2 regions of the Candidatus Villigracilis saccharophilus genome follow, and region 2 is predicted to be linked to the other one. Evidence: riboswitches for the same ligand, from Rfam matches in the RefSeq annotation. Region 2 holds a riboswitch; the other holds the start of a gene.
What was found. A riboswitch is a leader RNA that binds a small molecule or an ion and turns the genes downstream of it on or off. The one in region 2 is predicted to bind cyclic di-GMP.
Positions count from the first base shown of each region.

Region 1: linked by a shared signal. The riboswitch ahead of IPL17_RS02445 (S8 family peptidase) and the one ahead of IPL17_RS03970 (hypothetical protein) in region 2 are both predicted to bind cyclic di-GMP.

Region 1 covers NZ_JADJSO010000005.1:54,091-58,305, forward strand. The annotation lists gene IPL17_RS02425 (CHASE4 domain-containing protein) at 1-209, shown strand, start outside; gene IPL17_RS02430 (ATP-binding protein) at 302-661, shown strand; gene IPL17_RS02435 (response regulator) at 654-1,178, shown strand; gene IPL17_RS02440 (HD domain-containing phosphohydrolase) at 1,198-1,815, shown strand; cyclic di-GMP riboswitch class I at 1,947-2,035, shown strand; gene IPL17_RS02445 (S8 family peptidase) at 2,086-3,759, shown strand; gene IPL17_RS02450 (tetratricopeptide repeat protein) at 3,853-4,215, opposite strand, start outside.
Region 2 covers NZ_JADJSO010000007.1:2,128-6,342, reverse strand. The annotation lists gene IPL17_RS03980 (tetratricopeptide repeat protein) at 1-648, shown strand, start outside; gene IPL17_RS03975 (S8 family peptidase) at 740-2,191, opposite strand; gene IPL17_RS03970 (hypothetical protein) at 2,188-2,604, opposite strand; cyclic di-GMP riboswitch class I at 2,688-2,776, opposite strand; gene IPL17_RS03965 (hypothetical protein) at 2,908-3,354, opposite strand; gene IPL17_RS03960 (response regulator) at 3,351-4,067, opposite strand; gene IPL17_RS03955 (ATP-binding protein) at 4,060-4,215, opposite strand, start outside.

The DNA of each region.
Region 1 (4,215 bases), on a different contig from region 2:
AAGACGCGGTCAAAACTGGGATCAAAATTCCTTTATTAGCGATTGATTCAGAGAAAGATGTCACCTTTGCACAATTGGAATACTTCAAGCAAGAAGCACCTAAAGCGATAGAACAATCGCTCGAAGGCATCGACCGTATTTCCCACATTGTAACTGCCATGCGTTTTTCACACACCCTGGAAGTGAGAACAAGGAGATCGCCGACCTGAATCAAATCATTCAGAATGCCATTTCCCTTTCCCGCAACGAATGGAAAATTATAGCGGAAATCAAAGCCGACCTCGACCCAAATCTTCCTGGTGTGGAGTGTCTACCCATCGAGTTGAGTCAGGTCGTGCTTAATATAATAATTAATGCCATCCACGCCATTCAAGACTCTGGCGAAGAGAAAGGTCAGATTGTTATTGCCAGCCGTCAAGCGGGAGAATTAATCGAAATGAGTATCACTGACAACGGAACAGGTATCCCAAAAGAAATCCAAAGCAAGATTTTTGATCCTTTTTTTACAACCAAGGATATAGGCCGTGGAACAGGCCAGGGGCTGGCGATTGCATATACTGTGATCGTTAAAAAACATGGCGGCACATTGGAATTCGAGAGCGAGACCGGCAAGGGGACAACGTTTACCATTCGTTTACCTAGAAGAGCAAATTATGACTGATAAAATTCTTCTTGTTGACGATGAAATTCTCCTGCTCAATTCACTCCGGCGCGAGTTGAGTACGCAATACAATATTGATGTCGCTGAAAGTGGCTTTGAAGGATTGGAAAAGATTTCCAGCAGCGGTCCTTATGCCGTGATTGTATCGGATTTCCGCATGCCAAAAATGGATGGAATTAAATTTCTAACTCAGGCAATGGACTTAGCTCCTAACACCGTTCGCATGATCCTGACTGGCAATGCTGACCTGCCAACAGCCATGGATGCCATTAATAAGGGTCAAATATTTCGCTTCCTCTCCAAGCCCTGTTCAGGCAAATTACTCACCCAATCATTAAACGCCGGCTTAAGACAGTACCAATTGATCATGTCTGAAAAAGAGCTTCTTGAAAACACACTAAAAGAATCCATTAGTATGCTTACAGAAGTACTGGCAATCGTTAATCCCAAAGCGTATGGGCGCTCATTACGCACCCAACAACTTGTCGCTCATATTGTTAAAGAAGCTAAAAATTAACAACGGTTGGCAATATGAGATGGCAGCCGCTCTTTCGCAATTAGGCTGGATCACTTTTTCACAACAGATGCTGGATAAAATTGAAGATAACCAGATGTTCAATGCGCCAGAGGCTGTGATATTTTCAAACCACCCCTTTGCAGCCAGTAAACTATTGAAAAACATACCCCGCCTTGAACTGGTTACGAAAGTGATCATCGGTCAAGATCGTTCGATTGATGATCTGTGCCTTGATCCATCTTTCCCGGAAATCTATATGGTTGATCTGGGATCGCATATTCTCAAGATCTGCATAGACTATGATCAACTTCTGTTAAAGGGTTTTATGCATGACGAGATCCTTGCCAAGTTAAAAGCCACTCTAAATCGTTATATGCCAGAAGTCATTCAAGCGCTAACCACCCTGCACAGCTTTCAGCCCATTCCGGAAGAAAACCGAGTCAGGGAGATTACGCTTAAGGAGCTTGAGGTTGGTATGCTTGCAGTCAAACCGATTAAAGATATTAATGGAAGGGTCTTAATTGAAGGAAACGCGTATATTACTCGTTCAAATATAATCAAACTTCTCGGCCTGTCTGCTGAAGCAAACATAATAGTAGAGCCTATCAAAATCGCGCGAAAGGATAATTACGGATAACCAAAGCGTGCGATTTATTCGAGTCTTACACCTACATTATTCCTGACACGGGATAATTACGCCAGGAATTTTTATCAGTTTTGTAAGGATATAGTATTTTCTTCGGAAAGTGATATGATGTAACTATAAAAGAAACGAAAAGGCAAAATCGGTGAAAACCGACGACGCAAAGCCACGGGTCTAAAACCGAGAAATCGGTCACGATCGCCAGGCCGCCGAAGTTGAGACAATTGTTACCTGTCTTGCAGGCCTGGCAAAAAGCCAGGGCGTTTGGATATTATTCGCTCCGTTGGCGCACTGCTTACCGATCAGGCCGCTGCCCGATTACGCCTGGAAAAAGAAATCGTCGCAGTCGTGCCTAATGGAACTATTCAATCCAGCGATGATGATAAACCTGGCGAGGATGACAAGGAAAAGAAGAAAGATAGTAAAGATAGTAATGTTGAAGAAAAGAATAAGGAAAAAGGCGTTACCACCACCGACTATCCGAACGTGATCGGTGCTGATATCGTTTGGGGAGAGGGAGTGATCGGCTCTGGCGTGACCGTGGCAGTACTCGATACAGGTATATTCGGCGAATTGCCGATGTTAGCAAAAGGCGCGAACAATAAATCCAATCGTATTGTTGCATGGAAGGATTTTATTTCCTCAAGCCGCAAACCCATTGATCCCAACGGCCACGGGTCCCACGTCGCCGGTATCATTGCCAACAGCCAGAAGGGCGCAGATGGCGACTGGAATGGAGTAGCTCCAGATGTCAAACTTGCTGGTGTGCGCGTTCTGGATGAAACCGGATACGGCACCTACGAAACAGTGATCATGGGGCTTCAGTGGGTTCTCGAAAATCAAGCACGCTATAATATCCGGATCGTCAATCTCTCCCTAGTCGCTCCGGTTCAATCTCCATATTGGGCTGATCCTCTTAATCAAGCAGTAACCCAGGTTTGGGCAAATGGTTTGACCGTGATTGTTGCCGCGGGCAATAACGGACCAGATCCTATGACCGTCACGGTTCCGGGGAATAACCCATACGTTATCACAGTAGGTGCATTCACTGACAATTTCACCCCCGCAGACTGGAACGACGACTATATTACTCCGTTTTCTGGTACAGGACCTACCCTGGATGGTTTTGTAAAACCCGATCTAATCGCTCCAGGTGGACACATCACCTCAGTGGTACCGGCAAAATCAGTGCTTGTCAAACAATATCCGGATAATTGGATTAAAAAATCCTATTTCAATCTGGCAGGAACCTCGCAAGCGACAGCGGTCGTCTCAGGTGTCGCGGCACTTGTTATTTCAAACAACCCTGCCCTTACTCCTAACGAAGTCAAAATGCGGTTAACAGGCACTGCCCTCCCATGGGTGGATGCGAACACCACCGACGCCTTATACAGCATGTGGCAGCAGGGCGCGGGCATGGTAAATGCTCCTGACGCAGTCTTCGCTGAAGTCAGCGGAACCGCCAATGACGGGATGGATATCCAAGCCGACCTGGCTGGAACGATCCATTACGAAGGCTACTCATACTACGACGAAGCTACCGCTACCTTCCGCTTATATGATCCATACGCAGACTGGGCTGGCGGTTACGGAGTATGGGATGGAGCTCGCGGAACCTGGGCTGGAGCTCGCGGAACCTGGGCCGGTGAATATGGCGCTTGGGCTGGAGCTCGCGGAACCTGGGCTGGTGCGCGCGGAACGTGGGCTGGAGCTCGCGGTACATGGGCCGGTGCACGTGGAACGTGGGCTGGGGCTCGCGGTACATGGGCCGGCGGTTACAGCACGTGGGCTGGCGCACGTGGAACGTGGGCTGGGGCTCGCGGTACATGGGCCGGTACTATTTCAGATCCCACATTCATGGATGGCTTTGCAGCCGGGGAAAGTCCGGATGCTGAAAATTCCAACACAGCTACATCGTTCTTCCTGCTCGACCAATAATACAATAGACATAAAGAACATAAAAGCCCCCGACCTCAAAAGTCGGGGGCTTTTTAAATTAAGCAAAAATATAGAAAAGAACGAGCAATAAAATTATGAATTGTGAGGAAAATGCAACTCCCGTTCCAGGGTATCCAGTTTTTGGATATCCAAACGAGCGCCTAATTGATTGAAGGTTCTTTCTGCATTCTTAAGATAGGATTTGGAAAGTTCGCGGTCTGATTTAAGCGCAGCAAGACGTGCCCGCCGCATCAGTAAACGTCCGTGCTCCAAATGATTGTCAGTCGCTTCAAAGATCTGCTCCGCCTGACGATATTGTCTTTCGGCTTCGTCCGCATTATTCATGGCCAAGGCAACATCGCCCAGCAATCTCAAGGCGGTCCCTTTGACTTCTGTGTCAGTATCGGCGGTAAATTCAGCCAGCAAGGAAACAGCGGATTCTCCACACTGGGCAGC
Region 2 (4,215 bases):
GGTAATCTGGGGCTGCTGCAGATTGACCGTGGTAATACAGATGAAGCTCGGCAATACTTGGAAGAAGCGTTGAATCAAGCTGAGCAAATCGGTCATAATTTTCATATTGCATTGTCTAATCATAATCTGAGCGTACTTTTCAATGCTCTTGGAGAATGGTCACTTGCTCTTGAACACAGCTTGCGAAGTGAAGCATTGCTCAAGAGTCTTGGAGAAAAAGCTACCTTGGTGGATGTGTTCGTGAATAAGGGTAGTATTTACCTTGGAATGAATGACCTTATAAAGGCTGCCCAGTGTGGAGAATCCGCTGTTTCCTTGCTGGCTGAATTTACCGCCGATACTGACACAGAAGTCAAAGGGACCGCCTTGAGATTGCTGGGCGATGTTGCTTTGGCCGTGAATAATGCGGATGAAGCCGAAAGACAATATCGTCAGGCGGAGCAGATCTTTGAAGCGACTGACAATCACTTGGAGCACGGACGTTTACTAATGCGGCGGGCACGTCTTGCTGCGCTTAAATCTGACCGCGAACTCTCCAAATCCTATCTTAAGAATGCAGAAAGAACTTTCAATCAATTAGGCGCTCGTTTGGATATCCAAAAACTGGACACCCTGGAACGGGAGTTGCGTTTTCCTCACAATTCATAATTTTATTGCTCGTTTTTTTCTAAATTTTTGCTTAATTTAAAAAGCCCCGACTTTTGGGTCGGGGGCTTTTATGTTCTTTATGTCTATTGTATTATTGGTCGAGCAGGAAGAACGATGTAGCTGTGTTGGAATTTTCAGCATCCGGACTTTCCCCGGCTGCAAAGCCATCCATGAATGTGGGATCTGAAATAGTACCGGCCCATGTACCGCGAGCCCCAGCCCACGTTCCACGTGCGCCAGCCCACGTGCTGTAACCGCCGGCCCATGTACCGCGAGCCCCAGCCCACGTTCCACGTGCACCGGCCCAAGTTCCGCGAGCTCCAGCCCACGTTCCACGTGCACCGGCCCAAGTTCCGCGAGCTCCAGCCCAAGCGCCATATTCACCCGCCCAAGTTCCGCGAGCTCCGGCCCACGTTCCTCGAGCTCCATCCCATACTCCGTAACCGCCAGCCCAGTCTGCGTATGGATCATATAAGCGGAAGGTAGCGGTAGCTTCGTCGTAGTATGAGTAGCCTTCGTAATGGATCGTTCCAGCCAGGTCGGCTTGGATATCCATCCCGTCATTGGCGGTTCCGCTGACTTCAGCGAAGACTGCGTCAGGAGCATTTACCATGCCCGCGCCTTGCTGCCACATGCTGTATAAGGCGTCTGTGGTGTTCGCATCCACCCATGGGAGGGCAGTGCCTGTTAACCGCATTTTGACTTCGTTAGGAGTAAGGGAAGGGTTGTTTGAAATAACAAGTGCCGCGACACCTGAGACGACCGCTGTTGCTTGCGAGGTTCCTGCCAGATTGAAATAGGATTTCTTAATCCAATTATCCGGATATTGTTTGACAAGCACTGATTTTGCCGGTACCACTGAGGTGATGTGTCCACCTGGAGCGATTAGATCGGGTTTTACAAAACCATCCAGGGTAGGTCCTGTACCAGAAAACGGAGTAATATAGTCGTCGTTCCAGTCTGCGGGGGTGAAATTGTCAGTGAATGCACCTACTGTGATAACGTATGGGTTATTCCCCGGAACCGTGACGGTCATAGGATCTGGTCCGTTATTGCCCGCGGCAACAATCACGGTCAAACCATTTGCCCAAACCTGGGTTACTGCTTGATTAAGAGGATCAGCCCAATATGGAGATTGAACCGGAGCGACTAGGGAGAGATTGACGATCCGGATATTATAGCGTGCTTGATTTTCGAGAACCCACTGAAGCCCCATGATCACTGTTTCGTAGGTGCCGTATCCGGTTTCATCCAGAACGCGCACACCAGCAAGTTTGACATCTGGAGCTACTCCATTCCAGTCGCCATCTGCGCCCTTCTGGCTGTTGGCAATGATACCGGCGACGTGGGACCCGTGGCCGTTGGGATCAATGGGTTTGCGGCTTGAGGAAATAAAATCCTTCCATGCAACAATACGATTGGATTTATTGTTCGCGCCTTTTGCTAACATCGGCAATTCGCCGAATATACCTGTATCGAGTACTGCCACGGTCACGCCAGAGCCGATCACTCCCTCTCCCCAAACGATATCAGCACCGATCACGTTCGGATAGTCGGTGGTGGTAACGCCTTTTCCTTATTCTTTTCTTCAACATTACTATCTTTACTATCTTTCTTCTTTTCCTTGTCATCCTCGCCAGGTTTATCATCATCGCTGGATTGAATAGTTCCATTAGGCACGACTGCGACGATTTCTTTTTCCAGGCGTAATCGGGCAGCGGCCTGATCGGTAAGCAGTGCGCCAACGGAGCGAATAATATCCAAACGTGAGGTGATCGTACCGCCGTGTTTTTCGACCAATTGGGCAGCTGTGTCAGTGGTGGTCGCCTGAATGATGTATGACTGCTGTTTTTGGGTTGCCGAGACGGGTGTTTCGCCAATGAGGCTGACCAGCACTCCCAGAATAGCTAACGCCATCATTGTCTTTAGTATGTAAGTAAATCTTTGTTTTTTCATGGCTGCCTCCAAAAAATCTCTCAAAAACAAACAGGCCTGGCTATTTTTGCCAGGCCTGCAAGACAGGTAACAATTGTCTCAACTTCGGCGGCCTGGCGATCGTGACCGATTTCTCGGTTTTAGACCCGTGGCTTTGCGTCGTCGGTTTTCACCGATTTTGCCTTTTCGTTTCTTTTATAGTTACATCATATCACTTTCCGAAGAAAATACTATATCCTTACAAAACTGATAAAAATTCCTGGTGTAATTATCCCTTGTCAGGAATAATGTAGGTGTAAGACTCGAGTAAATCGCACGCTTTGGTTATCCGTAATTATCCTTTCGCGCGATTTTGATAGGCTCTACTATTATGTTTGCTTCAGCAGACAGGCCGAGAAGTTTGATTATATTTGAACGAGTAATATACGCGTTTCCTTCAATTAAGACCCTTCCATTAATATCTTTAATCGGTTTGACTGCAAGCATACCAACCTCAAGCTCCTTAAGCGTAATCTCCCTGACTCGGTTTTCTTCCGGAATGGGCTGAAAGCTGTGCAGGGTGGTAAGCGCTTGAATGACTTCCGGCATATAACGATTTTGAGTGGCTTTTAACTTGGCAAGGATCTCGTCATGCATTAAACCCTTTAACAGAAGTTGATCATAGTCTATACAGATATTGAGAATATGCGATCCCAGATCAACCATATAGATTTCCGGGAAAGATGGATCAAGGCACAGATCATCAATCGAACGATCTTGACCGATGATCACTTTCGTAACCAGCTCAAGGCGGGGTATGTTTTCAATAGTTTACTGGCTGCAAAGGGGTGGTTTGAAAATATCACAGCCTCTGGCGCATTGAACATCTGGTTATCTTCAATTTTATCCAGCATCTGTTGTGAAAAAGTGATCCAGCCTAATTGCGAAAGAGCGGCTGCCATCTCATATTGCCAACCGTTGTTAATTTTTAGCTCTTTAACAATATGAGCGACAAGTTGTTGGGTGCGTAATGAGCGCCCATACGCTTTGGGATTGACGATTGCCAGTACTTCTGTAAGCATACTAATGGATTCTTTTAGTGTGTTTTCAAGAAGCTCTTTTTCAGACATGATCAATTGGTACTGTCTTAAGCCGGCGTTTAATGATTGGGTGAGTAATTTGCCTGAACAGGGCTTGGAGAGGAAGCGAAATATTTGACCCTTATTAATGGCATCCATGGCTGTTGGCAGGTCAGCATTGCCAGTCAGGATCATGCGAACGGTGTTAGGAGCTAAGTCCATTGCCTGAGTTAGAAATTTAATTCCATCCATTTTTGGCATGCGGAAATCCGATACAATCACGGCATAAGGACCGCTGCTGGAAATCTTTTCCAATCCTTCAAAGCCACTTTCAGCGACATCAATATTGTATTGCGTACTCAACTCGCGCTGGAGTGAATTGAGCAGGAGAATTTCATCGTCAACAAGAAGAATTTTATCAGTCATAATTTGCTCTTCTAGGTAAACGAATGGTAAACGTTGTCCCCTTGCCGGTCTCGCTCTCGAATTCTAATGTGCCGCCATGTTTTTTAACGATCACAGTATATGCAATCGCCAGCCCCTGGCCTGTTCCACGGCCTATATCCTTGGTTGT